DNA from 4 places in the Mesorhizobium kamtschaticum genome. Region 3 is predicted to be linked to each of the others. Evidence: predicted binding sites of a transcription regulator. Region 3 holds the regulator's gene; each other region holds the start of a gene.
What was found. Region 3 encodes PhoB, which activates phosphate uptake and scavenging genes when phosphate is short. Its sites were predicted from a motif close to TGTCATNNANCTGTCAT; they were not measured.
Positions count from the first base shown of each region.

Region 1 (4,609 bases), 2.9 Mb from region 3:
CAACGCTTCACCGAGCCGCCGTCCTTGCTCATCAGATAGTCGACGGCCGGAATGGCCTGCTGGTTCGGAGCGGCACCCGTGTAGAACACGTTGCGCTCGCTTTCCTCACCTTCATACTGGACGGGATAGAACAGGATGTTGTCGAGCTCGGAGAACACCGGCAGCACCGACTTGCGCGACACCGAGGTCCAGCAGCCGAACACAGCCGCGACCTTGTCCTTCGAAATCAGCTCGCGTGCCTTTTCGGCAAACAGCGGCCAGTTGGAAGCCGGATCGACGACGACGGCTTCGAGCTTCTTGCCGAGCAGGCCGCCCTTGGCGTTCTGCTGCTCGATGAGCATCAGCATGGCGTCCTTCAGCGTCGTCTCCGAAATCGCCATGGTCCCCGACAGCGAATGGAGAATGCCGACCTTGATCGTGTCCTCGGCCGCCCTGGCTGGTACGGACATCAGCAGGCCGGCGGCGACCACGCTTGCCGAAAACATTTTTGTTATTGTAGAGAAACTACCCCTCATACCGAAGACTCCCAAGCTGGTTGATTGCACCGCAACAATGCAATGCAACCCCCATGCCAACCGCTTAGGGGACGCTGAAAAGCGACAAATAGCCAAACGTTATCAGCGCGTTATTATATTAGATTGAACAAACAAAAGAGAGCCGGTTAAAAATTGGTTGAGGGAAATTTGCGCAGCGCACACGGCGTCTGCCTAATTTTCGCCCAATTTTACCAAATGCCTAGATTTTGGCCTCAACACGCAGGTCGCGGACGACAAATGTTGCGGCGCGGCGCAAAAATAGGGCAAGCTCGCTCCTCAACCGAGCAACGTCATGGCATCCCTGATTTCACGCATTTTGATCGGCATCGTGTTTCTGGCAACAGCGACCGGGGCAGCACGGGCCGACTTCAGTGACGGCAAGATGCCCGATGGCACCTATCACTGCGAAGTCTACCTGCTCGGCATGTTCCTCAACCTTGGCGACATCACCATCAAGGGAAATGTCTACACCGGCCCTGTCACCTTCGGGACCGTCCAACAGGGCTATAATTACCAGATGGACGCAAACGGCGTGATCTCCTGGCTGGGACCGCTCGGCGGCTACACCACCGGCGGCAACGCGCTGTCGATGACCCAGGCAACGCTGGATGGCCAGAGCCCGCCCTCCTTCGACATCATCATGAAGCAGCCCGACGGCGCCTTCACCGCCTCGACCTGCACCAAGGGAGGCAATCAGTAGTCGGCCCTGAATAACGGCTAAGGCGTTGATATTCCGAACGCGTGAAGACGGGTGGAAGCATCCGATTTCGCAGTTTTCGGCTGGAGTGCTTGCAGGCACCAGGCAAGCCAAAGCGCGAGAACCGTGAGGACCAGGCGCAGATTGTGGCCTGCGGCGACGAGCAGCGCATTGGTCGCATCGCCATCATGGCCGAGGAGGAAGTTGCGGTCCAGTCGGCCGTCGGTCTTCATGTGACCGATGGTGGCCTCGATGGCCGATCGTCGTTTCAGTTCCCGACACATGGTGGCCGTCAGGCCACGCTTGCGGCCGGCGACCATCACCGATCCCGCGCCGGCATAATCGTGGCCGCGATAGCCCTTGTCGACGTAGATGCGGTCCGGCTCGACGCCGCCAATCTGCGCGGCCTGATCGACCGTTGCTGCGAGCGTGTGGCCATCATACGGATTGCCCTCGAACGCCTTGGCCGCCAGCACGAGGCCCTCGCGGTTGGTTGCCGCGATCCCGACCTTGCAGCCGAATTCGTAAGGGTTGCGGGCTTTGCCCTTCGAGATGCAGACCACCTCGGGCGCGTGCAGGGAATAGATCTTGTTCCTGTCCTTCGGCTTCTGCGCCAAGAGCCGCTCGACGAGCCCGAGCAACGGGGCAAATCTGGCCTCGAGTTCGGCATTGCCGGCGATCTTGCGACCGACGTCGCGGAACACCCGGCCGAGATAGGTGCGAAGGCGCTTGAGTTCGCGACGCATCCGGCGGAACTGCCGGGCATGCGCATAGCGACCCGCCCGTACCGCCGCTGCCTTGGCCAGCCGCATGTGGCTCTGCCTGAGCATGATGCCGTACCGCTTGGCCTGACGCACCAGGATCTGGATTGCCTTGAGGTAGAGCCGGCTGTCGGTGGGGTGGGCGATCGCCTTCGGCTGCACCGTCGTGTCGACGGTGATCCGCTCCAGCGAACCGGGCTTCGCAGTCCCCGTCTCGAGTGCGACGTCGACGCTTGCCTTCAGCATTTCCTCCAGCCCCTCGGACCCGATCCGCTTGCGCCAGCGCGTCATCGTGCTGGCATCGATCGGCGGCTCGTGCTGGAAGAACTCGAAGCCGCAGAAAAACTGCCAGTACGGGTTCTCAACCCAACGCTCCACCATTTCTTCGTCGGACAGGTCGTGGACGTGCTTGAGGTAATGCAGACCGACCATCAGCCGCGTCGGCTTGGCCGGCCTGCCGATCGGGCGATAAAACCCGCCAAACGCTTCGTCAAAGCGCGACCACGGCATCAATGCCGACAACCGGACCAGCGGATGGCGCGGATTGATGATGGCATCGAGGCGCTCGCGGAACAAATCATTCTTACCGGACGACGGACGGGCTGGAAGCATTGCAAAAACACCAGGAAACGACGGGATCGAAGGTGGTTTCCGGCATTCTCCAATACTTCAAACCCGATGGGAATCCCTGCAACGCAAGGGATCCAAGAGTTTTTCAGGGCGAACTCAGTAGGCCTTTCCTCGGCGACGGCGCCGCCCCCATGCGGCCCGCAAGCCGTGTCCGCCTTCTCATGTCATCTGGATGTTGCCGAAGCTGGATAGGGCAGCGGTGCGCCGTCACCCATCCACATCGAGAGGCAGACACATGGCCAATTTCCCGTCTTCATCCTCCCCTGTCATTCGCGAAATCATCGCCGAACGCGTCTCGCGCCGGACCCTCCTGAAGGGCAGCCTTGCTTCCGGTGCGTTGATCGCCGGCGGCAGCTTTGTCGGCTCGCTGTTTGCTGGCGAGACACATGCGGCTGCAGCGCTTTCCACGATCGGCTTTCCCGAACTGAAGCGCGTCTATGACAAGACCCACGCCGCCGCCGAAGGTTACGAAACAACGATCGTCGCACGCTGGGGCGATCCGCTTGTCGCCGGCCTGGCGGATTTCGACGGCAACACGGTCCCAGCCGCCGAACAGGAAAAGCGCTTCGGCTATAACTGCGATTACATCGCCTTCCTGCCGCTGCCCAAGGGTTCGGTGAACTCTGATCATGGCCTGCTTTGCGTCAACAACGAATACATCTCGCCCAATGTGATGTTCCCCGGCATGACCGAGGACAACGCTGGCAAGACGATGAGCAAGGAACAGGTCGAGCTCGGCCTGGCGGCGATGGGTCATTCGATCGTCGAAATCATGTTCAAGGACGGCAAGTGGCAAACGGTCGAGGACAGCCCGCTCAACCGCCGCATCACCGCCAACACCGAGATGACCGTTTCCGGACCGGCGGCCGGCCATGCGCTGCTCAAGACATCCGCCGACGCGACCGGCACAAAAGTGCTTGGCACCAGCTACAATTGCAGCGGCGGCTTCACCCCCTGGGGCACCGTGCTGACCTGCGAGGAAGGCGTTTCCGATCTATTCGGCGGCGACCCGAAAAAGGCGCCGACCGCGAACATTCTCGACCGCTACGGCTTCGATGGCTCCGACATCTATGGTCGCGGCCGTTTCCATGACCGCTTCAACATCGACAAGGAGCCGAACGAGCCGAACCGCTTCGACTGGGTGGTGGAGATCGACCCTTATGATCCCCAATCGAAGCCGGTGAAGCGCACCGCCCTTGGCCGCATGTCGCACGAAGCCTCGACGGTCGTCCTCAACAAGGACGGCCGCATCGTCGTCTACATGGGCGACGACGACTATTTCGAATACATGTACCGCTACGTCTCGAACAAGGCCTACGACAAGGCGAACCCGGCTTCCAGCAACGGCCTCCTGGACGATGGCGTGCTCTCGGTCGCCCGTTACGACGCCGATGGCTCCATGACCTGGCTGCCGCTGGTTCACGGCCAGGGCAAGCTCACCGCCGAGAACGGCTTTGCCGACCAGGCCGAAGTGCTGTTGAAGACGCGCCTTGCTGCGGATGCCCTCGGCGCGACCCCGATGGACCGGCCGGAGGACATCGAGACCAATCCGGTCACCGGCCACGTCTACGCCGTCATGACCAAGAACAAGAAGCGCGACGAATCCAAGGTCAATCCGGCCAACACGCGGCCCGAAAACCTCTGGGGCCACATCGTCGAGCTGATCCCGCCTGGCGGCCGCGGCACCGAAGCCGACCACACCGCCGACAAATACGCTTGGGACCTGTTCGTGCTCTGCGGCAATCCCAAGGACGCGAAAGTCGGCGCCACCTTCCATCCCGACACGTCGGACAATGGCTGGTTCGTCTGCCCTGACAACATCACCTTCGACCCGGCCGGGCGGCTGTGGGTGGCAACCGATGGCGCCAATGATTTCGACCTCCCGGACGGCGTCTATGGCGTCGACACGGAAGGCCCGGCGCGCGGCCTGCCAAAGCTGCTGTTCACCTGCCCGCATGGCGCGGAAGCGACCGGCCCTTGCTTCA
Region 1 is NZ_CM149691.1:4,655,446-4,660,054, reverse strand. It holds gene urtA (urea ABC transporter substrate-binding protein) at 1-485, opposite strand, end outside; gene AC0V7N_RS22990 (hypothetical protein) at 829-1,236, shown strand; gene AC0V7N_RS22985 (IS5 family transposase) at 1,254-2,606, opposite strand; gene AC0V7N_RS22980 (PhoX family protein) at 2,860-4,609, shown strand, end outside.
Region 1: AC0V7N_RS22980 (PhoX family protein) is a predicted target of PhoB. The motif match lies at 2,787-2,803, and genes of this name have one in related genera.

Region 2 (4,609 bases), 1.9 Mb from region 3:
TGCCACCGTTCCGGTGATCAACGGGCTGACGGACGACACCCATCCCTGCCAGCTGATGGCCGACATCATGACCTTCGAGGAGCATCGCGGTCCGGTGGCCGGCAAGACCATCGCCTGGACCGGCGACGGCAACAATGTGCTGCATTCGCTGCTCGAAGCCTCGGCGCGGTTCCGCTTCAACCTCAACGTCGCCGTGCCCGAAGGCAGCGAGCCGGCGCAGAAGCATATCGACTGGTCCAAGGCGCATGGCGGCAAGCTGCATTTCACCCGCTCGCCCGAGGAAGCCGTCGACCAGGCCGACTGCATCGTCACCGATTGCTGGGTGTCGATGGGCCAGGAGCATCGCGCCCGCGGTCACAACGTGTTTTCGCCTTACCAGGTCAATGCCAAGCTGATGGCGCATGCCAAGCCGGATGCGCTGTTCATGCACTGCCTGCCGGCGCATCGCGGCGAGGAAGTGACGGACGAAGTCATCGACGGCCCGCATTCGGTGGTCTTCGACGAGGCCGAGAACCGGCTCCACGCCCAGAAGGCGGTGCTTGCCTGGTGTCTTGGTGCTTGAGATGTCTTGGGGCTTGAGATGTCTTGGGGCTTGAGATGTCGGGGCGCTTGAAGTGTCTGGGCGCTTGATCTGCGGGCGCGCGATGCCTATCTGCGCCGCATCACGCAAATCAAGCGCGTTTGGACGCATGTGCCTCTCCGGGTCGCATGGCCGCGCCCTGGAGCTTTGTCATGTTGGAAACGCATCAAGTGACTGAACATCACCCCAAACTCGGCGAGTTCGGCTATGCTGGCGACGATCATGTCGTGCCGTTCGAGGTCGGCCCGCTCGACGTGCGCGGCCGCACCGTGCAGCTCGGGCCGATGCTCGACGCCATCCTCAGCCGCCACGACTATCCCGAGCCGGTTGCCCGTCTGCTGGCGGAAGCCTGTGTGCTGACGGTGCTGCTCGGCACCTCGCTCAAATTCGAGGGCAAGTTCATCCTGCAGACCCGCACCGACGGGCCGGTTGACATGCTGGTGGCGGATTTCTCCACGCCCTCGGCGTTGCGCGCCTATGCACGCTTTGACGCCGACCGGCTGGAGGCTTTGGTCTCGGCGGGCGAAACGTCCCAGCAGACGCTGCTCGGTAGCGGCGTGCTGGCGCTGACCATCGACCAGGGCGCCCATACGCAACGCTATCAGGGCATCGTCCAGCTCGACGGCGAAACGCTGGAGGACGCGGCGCGCACCTATTTCCGCCAGTCGGAACAGATCCCGACGGATATCCGGCTCTCGGTTGCCAAGCTGTTGACGCCGGGTCCTGGCGGCGCGCGCGAACAGTGGCGCGCCGGTGGCATCCTGGCGCAGTTCCTGCCGCAGTCACCCGAGCGCATGCGCGTTCCGGACCTGCCCGGCGGCGATGGCGATCCGCGCGAGGAGATCCACGATCCGGCCGACAATTCCTGGCAGGAGCTGCTGGCGCTGCTCGGCACCATCGAGCCGACCGAGCTGATCGATCCGACGATCGGCGCCGAGCGGCTGCTCTATCGCCTGTTTCACGAGCATGGCGTGCGCGTCTTCGGCGGCGTCCCCGTCGCCGACCAGTGCTCATGCTCGCGCGACAAGATCCGCGGTATCCTCGAGGGTTTTTCCGCGCAGGAGATCAAGGACAGCACCGAGGATGGCGGCATCCACGTCGCCTGCGAATTCTGCTCGACGCAGTACGACTTCGATCCGGCGGAATTCGCGGCGCAATGACGAAGCTTCCTCTCCCCGTTCACGGGGAGGTGAGGAGTGGTCCGCACGGCGGATGAAAAGCCAATTGCTTGGCTTTTCAAACGACGAACGCCCGAAGGGTGGATGAGGGGCAGCGCGAACTTTGGCGAATAGCCGTGCGTGGACCACTCAGACGTTGTCGTGCATGGGAGATAATCTTCTGGGCTCGGCGCCGCCCCTCATTGCCCTGCCGGGCATTTCTCCCCGTATAGCGACGGGGAGAAAGACGCTGTCGGGGAGGACTTCGCTAATCGCCAGACTATTTCAATTCACCGTCCGCCTCGTCCCCGGCAGATCCAGCGAAAACGCCGGGATGGCGATATCGAAAGTCTCGCCCCGCTTGTTGCGCATCGTATAGCGCCCGACCATGATGCCTGACGGCGTCGAGAGCGGACAGCCGGACGTGTATTGATAGCTGTCGCCGGGATTGAGTTCGGGCTGGTCGCCGACGACGCCGGGGCCGCGCACTTCCTCGACCCGGCCGGCACCGTCGGTGATGTGCCAATAACGCGACATAAGCTGCACGAATTCGTCCGACTGGTTGTCGATCGTTATCTGATAGCCCCAGACATAGCGGTTCTCGGAAGGATCAGAGCGGTCCTCGAGGTAAAACGGCCTGACCTGCACTTCGATGTTGCGCGTGACGGCGCGGTACATAAGCGGCTCCAAAACAATCCGATACCTTTCGGCGCTCCTGGCGAGCAGGTCAACGTGCGCGTCTTGTCGCGCCTGGTCTTGAAAGGCAGGTGCCGGCAAAGAATGTCATTTAAGTGACACACGACAATGGTGGTGTACACGCACCGGGCGACTCGGCGCTCTGTCGAACTGTTGAAAACGGCCACGATGCGAGCCGTCTCTTCTGGAGTGACCAGATCTCGATGGAACTCACTCTCATAGCCGCCTCGCTTTCGACTGCTCTTATCCTTTCAAACGCTGCAAGCATCCTGCTCGCCGCTTCACAGCTGAAAAGGCGCACCACGATCGCACGGCTGGCCGGCAAATCGCCGCCGGTGTCGATTATCGTACCGTCGCGCGGCGTCGAGCCGTTCACGCAGGAGACGCTGGAACGCGCCTTCTCGCTCGACTGGCCGCGCTACGAGTTGATCTTCTGCGTTGCCCAAGCCGACGACCCCGTGGTCAGGTTGATCCGTGCCGCCATTGGCTGCTTTCCAAAAGTGCCGGCCCGGCTGTTGATCGGCGACGATCGCGTCAGTGCCAATCCCAAGCTCAACAATTGCGTCAAGGGCTGGGAGGCCGCGCGGCACAACTGGGTCGTCCTGGCCGACTCCAACGTGCTGATGCCGAGAGACTACATCCAGCATCTGATGGCGGCGTGGCGGACGGATACCGGCCTTGTCTGCTCGACACCGATCGGTTCGCGGCCGGATGGCTTCTGGGCCGAGGTCGAATGCGCCTTCCTCAACACGCTGCAGGCCCGGTGGCAGTATGCCGGCGAAGCGCTCGGCCTCGGCTTTGCCCAGGGCAAGAGCATGTTGTGGAACAAGCCGATGCTGGATGCCAATGGCGGCATCCGTGCGCTGGCCGCCGAAATCGCCGAGGACGCCGCCGCGACCAAGCTGGTGAACAGCCTCGGCCTGCGCGTCAATCTCGTCGCCGCGCCCTTCGAGCAGCCGCTCGGCCGGCGCAGGCTTGGCGTGATCTGGTCGCGCCAGGCCCGCTGGGCGCGCCTGCGCCGCGTTACCTTCCCGCTGTTCTTCGCGCCCGAAATCCTGACCGGCGCTGTGGTGCCGCTGGTGCTTGCACTGGTTGCGGCGGCAAGTGCCGGCGTCAGCCTGCCGCTGACGGCCATCGCCGTGCTGGCGGCCTTCTACCTTCCGGAATGCGCCCTGGCCTGGTCCAAGGGCTGGCACCTGTCGCCGCGCACGGTCGCGGCGATGATGGCGCGGGACTTGATGATTCCAGCCATGTGGGCCCGCGGCTGGCTCGGTGGCGCTGTCGACTGGCGCGGCAACGCGATGACCATCGGCACCAAGGCCGCCGAACTGGAAGAGACGCCGTCGCGCGCCTAGCTTCAGCGCGGGCGACGCTGCTTCGACTGGTTCTATTTCGCGGCCTTCAGCGCCTGTGCGATATCCTCCAGAAGATCGTCGGTGTCCTCCAGACCGACCGACAGCCTGAGCGTGCCAGGCCCGATGCCGAGTTCGGCGCGGGCCTCGTCGCTCAAATTCTTGTGCGTCGTCGTCGCCGGATGGGTGATCAGGCTCTTGGCATCGCCGAGATTGTTCGAGATAAGCACGATGTCGAGCGCGTTCTGCAAGGCGAAGGCCGCCTGCTTGCCGCCCTTGACGTCGAGGCAGATCAGCGTCGAACCACCCGACATCTGCTTCTTGACGATATCGGCCTGCGGGTGGTCGGCGCGGCCGGGATAGATGACGCGGGCGATCTGCGGCTGCTCGGCGAGGAAGTCGGCGATCTTGCCGGCGCTTTCCGTCTGCTGGCGCACGCGCAGCGGCAGCGTTTCCAGGCCCTTCAGCAATGTCCAGGCGTTGAATGGCGACAGGCTGGGGCCGGTGTGGCGGAAATAGTCGTGCAAATTCTCGTCGATCCACTTCTTGTCGGACAGGATGACGCCGCCGAGACAGCGGCCCTGGCCATCGATGTGCTTGGTCGCCGAATAGACGACGATATGCGCGCCAAGCTGCAAAGGCTTCTGCTGCAGAGGCGTGGCGAAGACATTGTCGACGACAAGCCGCGCGCCGATCGAGTTGGCCAGCGAGGCGACGGCGGCGATGTCGACCACTTCCAGCGTCGGGTTGGTCGGGCTTTCCAGGAAGAACAGCTTGGTGTTGGGCCTCACCGCCTTTTCCCAGTTGGCGATGTCGGTGCCGTC
Region 2 is NZ_CM149691.1:7,190,063-7,194,671, reverse strand. It holds gene argF (ornithine carbamoyltransferase) at 1-562, shown strand, start outside; gene AC0V7N_RS35340 (Hsp33 family molecular chaperone) at 709-1,740, shown strand; gene apaG (Co2+/Mg2+ efflux facilitator ApaG/CorD) at 2,023-2,415, opposite strand; gene AC0V7N_RS35330 (ceramide glucosyltransferase) at 2,637-3,788, shown strand; gene AC0V7N_RS35325 (O-succinylhomoserine sulfhydrylase) at 3,821-4,609, opposite strand, start outside.
Region 2: AC0V7N_RS35330 (ceramide glucosyltransferase) is a predicted target of PhoB. The motif match lies at 2,519-2,535, and genes of this name have one in related genera.

Region 3 (4,609 bases):
CAACGATTCTGATGGATTTTGATGCCCTTGTGAATTTTTTTCGAGCCTCGGAATAAATAAATGACAGGACGGGCCGCTTCTGCCAGTATTTGACCGTGTCGTCGGCAGCGTTCGAGGGGCCGGAGGAACCGCGGCGACCAGGAGGATGTGGGAAAGATGTCGGTCGGAATCCGCCACGACGATCTGCGCCGGCGCAACCGCGCCATGGTGATTACGGCCGTGCGCCGGGCCGGTCGGCCCTCGCGCACCGAGATCGCAGCGACCACCGGCCTCAGCCATTCGACCATATCGGCGATCTCTTCCGACCTGATCGGCGAAGGCATACTGGCCGAGAGCAAGCCGAGCGAGGCCGGCGCACTGAAACGCGGCAGGCCGCAGGTCGGCCTCGGCCTCAATCCGGAGGCCGCGGCTGTCATGACCGTGGTGCTGTCGCTGAATTTCCTCTCCGTCGCCGTCATCGACTATGCCGGCCAGGTGGTATCAGAGGAACAGCGCCGGCTGGACACGCTGACCATGTCGCGCGAAGCGCTGATCGGCGAATGCGTCGCCATCGTACGGCGGCGCCTCGACGATCCCGATATCGACGTGCGCAGCGTCGCTCGCATCGCGCTGGCGATCCAGGGCATCACCGACACCGAGGCCCGGGCGATGCTCTGGTCGCCGATCACGCCGCAGACCGACATCGCCTTCGCCGACATACTCGAAGCCGAGTTCCGCATCCCCGCCACCATGGAGAACGACTGCAACATGATGGCGGTGGCGCTGCGCTGGCGCGATCCCGAGCGCTACCGCGACGACTTCATCGCCATCCTTCTGTCGCACGGCATCGGCATGGGCCTGGTGCTGAAGGGCGAGCTGTTCACCGGCACTCATTCCTCGGGCGGCGAGTTCGGCCACATGATCCACCGGCCAGGCGGCGCGCTCTGCCGCTGCGGGCGCCGCGGCTGCGTCGAGGCCTATGCCGGCAACTATGCCATCTGGCGCAACGCCAGGCAGCTCAGTGAGGACACCGAGCCGGTCGCCGACGTCAGCGACACGCAGATGCGGGCACTCGCCGCCACCGCAAGGGAAAGAGACGGACCTGAGCGCGAAGCCTACCGCAAGGCCGGCGAGGCACTGGGCTATGGCCTCGGCAGCCTGTTCGCGCTGATCGATCCCGCACCCGTCGCCATGGTCGGCGTCAGTGCCGCCGCCTTCGACCTGATCGAGCCGGCATTGCGCGAGGCCATCGCCCAGACCGCCGGCGGCCAGCACTCGAAATCGATTTCCTTCGACACCGAACCGAACGAACTGCCGCTGATCCGCGAGGGCTGCGCCATGCGTGCGCTGACCTTCGTCGACCAGGAGATTTTCGCACCGGGCGTGCAGGCACGAGCTGGCGCCGGAAAGAGCGTGGCCTGAGCACGACCGATGTCCATGATGAAGAGCTACAAGAACCGACTTGGCGTGACATATTACCTGCCGGACTTCGGCCCTCCCGTTCACTGGCTCATGAATGTCTCGTCCGGAGACCCGGATCTGCCAGTCGTGTACTATTTCGAATGCGATGCTGAGAACCTTGGTTGTCGGGCAATCCACGTATACGCCGATGGTCGCGTGCTCCTCGCATATCCCGGAGGCCTCAACGGCGATCACCTGCCCGAAGGGGAACTGCCGACAGTAGAAGAGGTCGAGCAAGGTGACTGGCAAGTCCGCGAGATCACCAAAGCTGAATTCGACGCGCTTTGGGCTGCGCTGTCTCGCCTGGAAGGCACCGAGTGAACCCCAGACCGCCGTCTAATCTTCCCGAATAGCGTAGCCCGCACCGCGGATGGTGCGGATGACGTCCGGCATGCGGCCATTGTTGACCGCCTTGCGCAGCCGGCCGACATGCACGTCCACCGTGCGCTCGTCGATGTAGATCGTCTCGCCCCAGACATTGTCGAGCAGCTGGCTGCGCGAGAACACGCGGCCGGGATGGCGCATCATGAATTCGAGCAGACGGAATTCGGTCGGCCCGAGCCGGATCTCGCTCTTCTTGCGATAGACCCGGTGCGATTCACGGTCGAGCACGATGTCGCCGACCTTGAGCACACTGGACAGAACTTCCGGCTTGGCGCGGCGCAGCAGCGCCTTGACGCGAGCCATGAATTCCGGCGTCGAGAACGGCTTGACCAGATAGTCGTCGGCGCCGGTGGAGAGCCCACGTACGCGGTCGCTTTCTTCACCCCGCGCGGTCAGCATGATGATCGGCAGCCGCTCGGTCTCGGGCCGCATCCGCAGGCGCCGACAGAGTTCGATGCCGGACACCGCCGGCACCATCCAGTCGAGCACCAGAAGGTCGGGCACGTTCTCCTGCAGGCGGATTTCAGCCTCGTCGCCGCGCGGCACCACCTCCACCTGGTAGCCTTCGGATTCAAGATTGTAACGGAGCAGCACCCCCAGCGGCTCCTCATCCTCCACCACCATAATGCGTGGCGCGATCATCGATTGGTCACCTCTTGCGTCAGGCCGCGGGCGCCGACATCGCCGTCTCGTCCTGCTTGGGACGATTAGCGGGCAACTGCGTGCCGGTCAGGACATAGTAGGCGTTTTCGGCAATGTTGGTCACGTGGTCGCCGATGCGTTCGAGATTCTTGGCGCAGAACAGCAGATGCGTGCAAGCCGTGATGTTGCGCGGATCCTCCATCATGTAGGTCAGCAGTTCGCGGAAGACGGAGGTGTATTTGACGTCGATGCGTTCGTCGTCGGCGCGCAGCTTCGCCAGTGCCGCGGCATCGCGCGCCGCATACTCTTCGATCACGCCCTGCACCTGGATCAGCACCAGCTGTGCCATAGCGTCGATGGAATGCGACAGGTCGCGCGGCGTGGCGCTGAGACCGACGGTGCCGACGCGCTTGGCGATGTTCTTGGCAAGGTCGCCAATGCGCTCGAGATCGCCAGCCATGCGGATCGAGCCGACGACATGACGCAGATCGTCGGCCATTGGCTGGCGCTTGGCGATCAGCGTGATGGCGCGGTCGTCGAGTTCGCGCTGGCGCGCGTCCATGATGGCATCGTCGGAGACCACGCGCTGTGCCAGCGCATTGTCGGAATTCAGCAGCGCCTTGGTGGCGCCACCGACCATCGAGCCGGCTAGATCGCCCATGTCGCTGATCAGCCTGCTGATCTGTCCGAGATCCTCGTCGAAGGCTGCGACTGTGTGTTCGGCCATGATCCTGGTCCTCGTATGCGTGAGATCAGCCGAAGCGGCCGGTGATGTAGTCTTGCGTGCGCTTCTCGCGAGGCGACGTGAAGATCTTCTCGGTTTTGTCGAACTCGACCAGTTCGCCCAGATACATGAAAGCAGTCTGCTTCGAGACGCGCGCCGCCTGCTGCATGTTGTGGGTGACGATGACGATCGTGTAGTCGGCCTGCAGCTCGTCGATCAGCTCCTCGATCTTGGCGGTCGACAGCGGGTCGAGCGCCGAGGCCGGCTCGTCGAGCAGGATGACTTCCGGCTTCACGGCCACGGTACGGGCGATGCACAGCCGCTGCTGCTGCCCGCCTGACAGGCTGAGGCCGCTGGCATTGAGCTTGTCCTTGACCTCGTTCCACAGGGCTGCGCGCTTCAGCGCCTGCTCAACGCGGCCGTCCATCTCGGCCTTGCTGATCTTCTCATAGAGCCTGACGCCGAAGGCGATGTTCTCATAGATCGACATCGGGAACGGCGTCGGCTTCTGGAACACCATTCCGATCTTGGTGCGCAGCAGGTTGAGGTCTTGCGAACGGTCGAGAACGTTCTGACCGTCGAGCAGCACCTGGCCCTCGGCGGTCTGCTTGGGATAGAGTTCATAGATGCGGTTGAAGACGCGCAGCAGCGTCGACTTTCCGCAACCCGACGGTCCGATGAAGGCGGTGACACTGCGCTCGGGCAGCGATAGCGTGATATCCTTCAGCGCCTTCGACTGGCCGTAGTAGAAGTTGAGGTTCTTGACCTCGATCTTTACCTTGGCGGCTGCCTCGGCGGCGATCGTCATGTCTGGAGACAACATCTGGCTCATTTGTCCTCTCTGCGTCCGGTCAGGCTGCGCGCAACGATGCTGAGCGCGAGAACCGTCAATGTGATGATGAGTGCGCCAGTCCAGGCCAGCTGCTGCCATTCCTCGTAAGGGCTGAGAGCGAACTGGAAGATGGTGACTGGCAGGCTGGCCATCGGCGCGTTGAGATTGCTCGACCAGAACTGGTTGTTCAGCGCCGTGAAAAGAAGGGGTGCCGTCTCGCCGGAGATGCGGGCGATGGCCAGCAATATGCCGGTGACGATGCCCGACATTGCGGCGCGGTAGGCAACCGACTTGATGACCACCCAGCGCGGCGCACCGATCGCGGTGCCGGCTTCGCGCAAGGCGTTGGGCACCAGGTTGAGCATATCTTCAGTGGTGCGCACGACGACCGGGATGACCAGGATGGCAAGCGCGACGGCGCCGGCGATCGCCGAGAAGTGCCCCATAGGCCGCACCATCAGCTCATAGACGAACAGGCCGATAATGATCGACGGCGCCGACAGAAGGATGTCGTTGATGAAGCGCACCACGGTGGTGAGTTTCGAGAAACGGCCGTATTCAGCCATGTAGGTGCCGGCCAGCACACC
Region 3 is NZ_CM149691.1:1,790,702-1,795,310, reverse strand. It holds gene AC0V7N_RS08825 (ROK family protein) at 157-1,401, shown strand; gene AC0V7N_RS08820 (DUF6881 domain-containing protein) at 1,417-1,761, shown strand; gene phoB (phosphate regulon transcriptional regulator PhoB) at 1,777-2,466, opposite strand; gene phoU (phosphate signaling complex protein PhoU) at 2,486-3,193, opposite strand; gene pstB (phosphate ABC transporter ATP-binding protein PstB) at 3,219-4,022, opposite strand; gene pstA (phosphate ABC transporter permease PstA) at 4,019-4,609, opposite strand, start outside.

Region 4 (4,609 bases), 1.1 Mb from region 3:
GGTCAGCGTCACATTGGCGCTGCGCGCCAGGCGTGCCAGCACTTCGCCGCGCGACTCGCGGCCGCGCATCGCCAGCCGCTCGGCCAGCACGTCGGGCGAAGCGGTGATCTCGACAATGGCCAGATTGGCATAGCGCTCGCGCAGCATCGGAATGATGGCGCGCGACACATTGGCGACGGCAACATGGCCGTTGGCGACCGACCAGTCGACATCGGCCGGCAGACCATAGCGCAGGCCATGCGCCTCCCACGAAATGGCGAAGGCGCCGTCGGCCTCGGCCTCGACAAAGGCGGCGTCGGCCAGCGTGTCGTGATCCTCGCTTGCCGCATCACTCGGCCGGGTGATGACGCGGCGGATGAACTCCAGCCGGCTCTCGTCGGCAAAGAGCGCGCGGGCATAGCCGATCACCGTGTCCTTGCCGGCACCGCTTGGGCCGACGACGGCGACAAAGACACCATGGCGGATCGGAAACGCTTCAGCGGACAATTCACGCTCGATCAAGGCTGACACCATCATGCAACCCGGCGCCCCTGCCGCCAGACGGTGCGCACCACCGGAACATGGTCGTCGACGCGCACGCGCACCAGATCCGCCCTGCGGCCCTGCTCGATGATGCCGCGATCTTTGAGGCCAACCGCATCGGCCGGGTTCTTCGACACCATGGCGACCGCTTGCGGCAGCGAAATGCCTTCGACCATATCACCGAGGAAGAAGGCGGACTGGATCAGGCTGAAGGGAATATAGTCTGAAGACAGGATGTCGAGCAGGCCGTCGCTGGCCAGCGTGCGTGCCGAGACATTGCCCGAATGCGAGGCGCCGCGCATGACGTTGGGCGCGCCCATCAGCACGCCCAAGCCCGCGGCTTTCGAAGCGCGCGCCGCTTCTTCGGTGGTCGGAAACTCGGCGACCCGCACGCCTTGCTCGATCGCCTCGTCGACGTGGCCTGATGTGGCGTCGTCATGGCTGGCGAGCACGATACCGCGCTCATGGCAGGCGGCGGCGATCACCGCCCGGTTCGGCGCTGAATTGCGCGCCGATTCACCCATCCGCTTCTCGCAGAACAGCTTGAAGTCACGGTCGGTCAATTTCAGCTTGCGCTGGTAGTAGTAGGCATAGGTTTCGAGATTGACGAACTGGCGTTGGCCCGGCGCATGGTCCATCAGCGAGGCCAGTTTGACCCGGTCGTCCTCATCGAAATTGGCGAAGGCCTGCAGGCAGTCCGGCGCCGAAACCTCGCAGCGCAGATGCAGGAAATGGTCGGCTCGCAACCGGTCCTGTGCGACGCTGTCCTCGATCGCGTCGGCCAGCTTGCGGATATCGTCCGATGTCAGGTCGGCGTCCTCGTCCATGCCGACGCGCAAGGCGTCGAGCACGGTGGTGATACCGGCGGTCGCCACCTGCGCGTCATGGGCAAGCACGGCGGCGATCGGGTTCCAGCGTACCTTCGGCCGTGGTGCGTAGTGGCCCTCGAGATGGTCGGTGTGCAGTTCGACCAGCCCGGGAATGACATAGTCGCCGCCCATATCCTCGCCGGTCCGGCCAGAACCTGCATCGATGCCGGCGATAAAGCCGTCACGCAGCACCAGTGAACCCTTGACGATTTCGTCGGCAAGCACGATGCGGGCGTTGGAAAGAACGGTCTCGGCGGTCATTTCAGGCAGTCCTTGGTTATTCCTGGTCGGAGCTATTCCGGCTGGAGTTATTCAGGCGATTTTTCTGGCCGGGCGACGTCCCAGCGCGTGCTGGGAAAGCACCATGAACGGCGCACCGGGTTCGGGTTCGACAAACAGCGTCAGCGCGTCGACCAGCACCGGTTGCCGCAGCACCTCCGCGAACAGGCTGTCGATTGCTGCGCGCAGACGAGGGCTTTCCTGTGGCCCGGCCCGGCCGGACAGCGTCATGTGGAAACGAAAAGTCTCGAAGACATAGGGGTAGCCCCACTGGCAGAGATTGCGGAACTCGGCCGGCTTCAGCGAATCCGGGCTGCGCAGTTCGATCTCGGCCTCGGTCAGCGGCGCGCGAAACCGGTCGAAATCGCGCACCACATCGTCGGCGAAACGGTTGAGCGAAGGCAGCGGCCCCTCCGGCACCAGCGCGAAGAAGCTGTCGATCTGGCTGACGACGAGACGCGGGATCGTCACCACCGGGGTCGCTTCGGCAAAATGGTCGAGCCCCGCGCGCAGCGAGGTCTCGGTCTCGTTGGCAGCCAGGCGGAAGGGGGCTTTCAGCGTCGCATGAAAACCATAGCGGCGTGCCGAAGCGGTGTGGAAGGCCACTTCCGCCGCCGCCAGATCGGCCACGGCCTCAACCGGCCTGGTCGCGGCGCCGAACGGATCGCGGCCCAGCCAATTGGCGGCGATCCGCGCCAGCGGTTCGTCCTGCCGGGGGGTGAAGTAGATGGCATAACGCATGGGAAGTCCTCGTTAAAGCGCGCCGCGATGCGCGCTTTAAGTCTTCATTTGGTGCATGTCGTCGCCCCAAAACCGCTGCACACTTTTGGGCGACATGCATTAGCCCCGCTGCCATAGGTGATTTCCATGACGGATTGACGAAGCTTTGAAGGGTTTTCGAAGGCAAATCGACCCGAGAAGTCCTTAGCCGACGATTTTTCCCAGCTGGACCAATAAGTTCGGCCGGAATCTCGAACCGGTCAGGCCTTCATCAACCATTCGTGCTCGGGTGCATTGTGGAATTTCCACGTCCGCTTCGGCCCGGCCATGACGTTGAGATAATAGAGGTCGTAGCCATGGCAGGCAGCGCAGGGGTGATAACCCCTGGGCACCAGCACCACATCGCCATCCTCGATCGCCATCGCTTCGTCGAGCGCGCGATGGCCATCCTTGTCGGCGTCGGTATAGACGCGCTGGAAGGCAAAGCCCTGCGGCGGGTTGAGGCGATGGTAATAGGTTTCCTCGAGATAGGACTCGGCTGGCAGATTGTCCTGGTCGTGCTTGTGCGGCGGATAGCTCGACGTGTGGCCGCCGGGCGTGATGACCTCGACCACCAGCAAGGAATCCGCAGGCTTGCCTTCCGGCAGGATGTTGGTGACATAGCGCGTGTTGGTGCCCTTGCCGCGCACCTCCTGGCCAAGATCGTCGGGTCTGATCACACGGACCGGCAGTCCGCCGCTTAAGCCCGGTGCCGAGCAGACCGCGAGTTCGAGCTCGGTATCGGCCGTCACCGACCAGTCCGATCCCTGGGGAACATAGACCGACCACGGCTTGCCTTCGAAGGGCGACATGCGCTCGCCGAGCAGGCCGAGATCCTTGCCGCCGGCTTTCGCGGTGCCCTTGCCGGTGACGAACACCATGCAGATTTCGCGATCGTCCGTCTTGCCTGAGGCGCTCTCGCCGGGTTGCAGCCGATGCAGGTCGAAACCGACATAGGTCCAGCCGGCGCTTTTCGGCGTCACATGGGCAACGCGGCCATGGCCCTTGTCGGCCTTCACCAGCAGCTTCGACATTTTTTTCTCCCTACACTTCGATTTTCAGGCCTGCTTGCGGCCAAGGTTCAGGCTCGATGAACAAACTTCGGAGATTGGCCGAAGCCCTCTCAACTTCGTCATCCTAGGGCGAAGCAGGAGCGAAGCTCCGTCGCGGAGACCCTAGGATCCATTCCGTGACCTCGGCCGAAGGGCGAAGCGGAGCGGAGTTCTGCACCGTCACACCAGCTTCAAACTCACGGCATGGATCCTAGGGTCTGCGCTGCGTCGCTGTGCTCCTTGCTCCGCCCTAGGATGACGAAGCGAGAAGCGTTCCGGCCAATCGCCGACGTATGCGATTTGCCGGGTATCAAGTGTCCTATCCACAGGTGTTTCCGCGCCATCGACCGTTTCATTCCTTGGGCTCGGCCGGAGGCTTAGCCTCCTCGGCCGGCTTGTAGAGATAAAAAAACTGCCAGACGGCATAACCGGCAAAGCCGAGCGCGATGACGCCCCAGAACGGCGTGCCGGTGGCGAATTCGATGATCGACCAGATGACGCAGACCGCGACAACGGCGACACGCCGCCATAGCGGGCGGAAGAAGGGGTGCTCGTAATCTTTCATCGCGCCAATCTACAGCAACCTGCTTCGCCGTGAACCCATCGCGTCAGGCATTCGGAAACCCTCCGGGTTTCCACCGTGTAGCCGGCAGCCGTCATCACCCGCATCAACTCCTTGTGGCCGACCTGCGCCATCTTGAGCGGCGGGTTCTTCTTCGGATCCTGCTCGGCCTCGACCACGAACCAGCCTTCATAGCCATGGTCGGCAAAGCGCTGCACGATGGCGCCGAAATCCAGCGAGCCGTCGCCTGGCACGGTGAAGGCGCCGAGCGCCACGGCATCGAGGAAGGACTGCTTGGTGCGGTCGAGCCCGTCAATCACGCCCATGCGCACATCCTTCACATGGACATGGCTGATGCGCTTGTGGTGGTTGTCGATGGCGCGCAGCACGTCGCCGCCGGCAAAGGCCAGGTGTCCGGCGTCGAGCAGCAGCGGAATGCCTTCGCCGGAATGGCGCATGAAGGCATCGAGCTCCGGCTCGGTCTCGACCACCGCCGCCATGTGATGGTGATAGGACAGCGGCATGCCTTGTTCGGCGCACCATTCGCCGAACTCGGTCAGGCGCCT
Region 4 is NZ_CM149691.1:688,654-693,262, reverse strand. It holds gene phnN (phosphonate metabolism protein/1,5-bisphosphokinase (PRPP-forming) PhnN) at 1-516, opposite strand, end outside; gene AC0V7N_RS03235 (alpha-D-ribose 1-methylphosphonate 5-triphosphate diphosphatase) at 513-1,652, opposite strand; gene AC0V7N_RS03230 (DUF1045 domain-containing protein) at 1,704-2,411, opposite strand; gene iolB (5-deoxy-glucuronate isomerase) at 2,651-3,463, opposite strand; gene AC0V7N_RS03220 (DUF3329 domain-containing protein) at 3,834-4,046, opposite strand; partial or broken gene iolE (myo-inosose-2 dehydratase) at 4,090-4,609, opposite strand, start outside.
Region 4: AC0V7N_RS03230 (DUF1045 domain-containing protein) is a predicted target of PhoB. The motif match lies at 2,538-2,554, and genes of this name have one in related genera.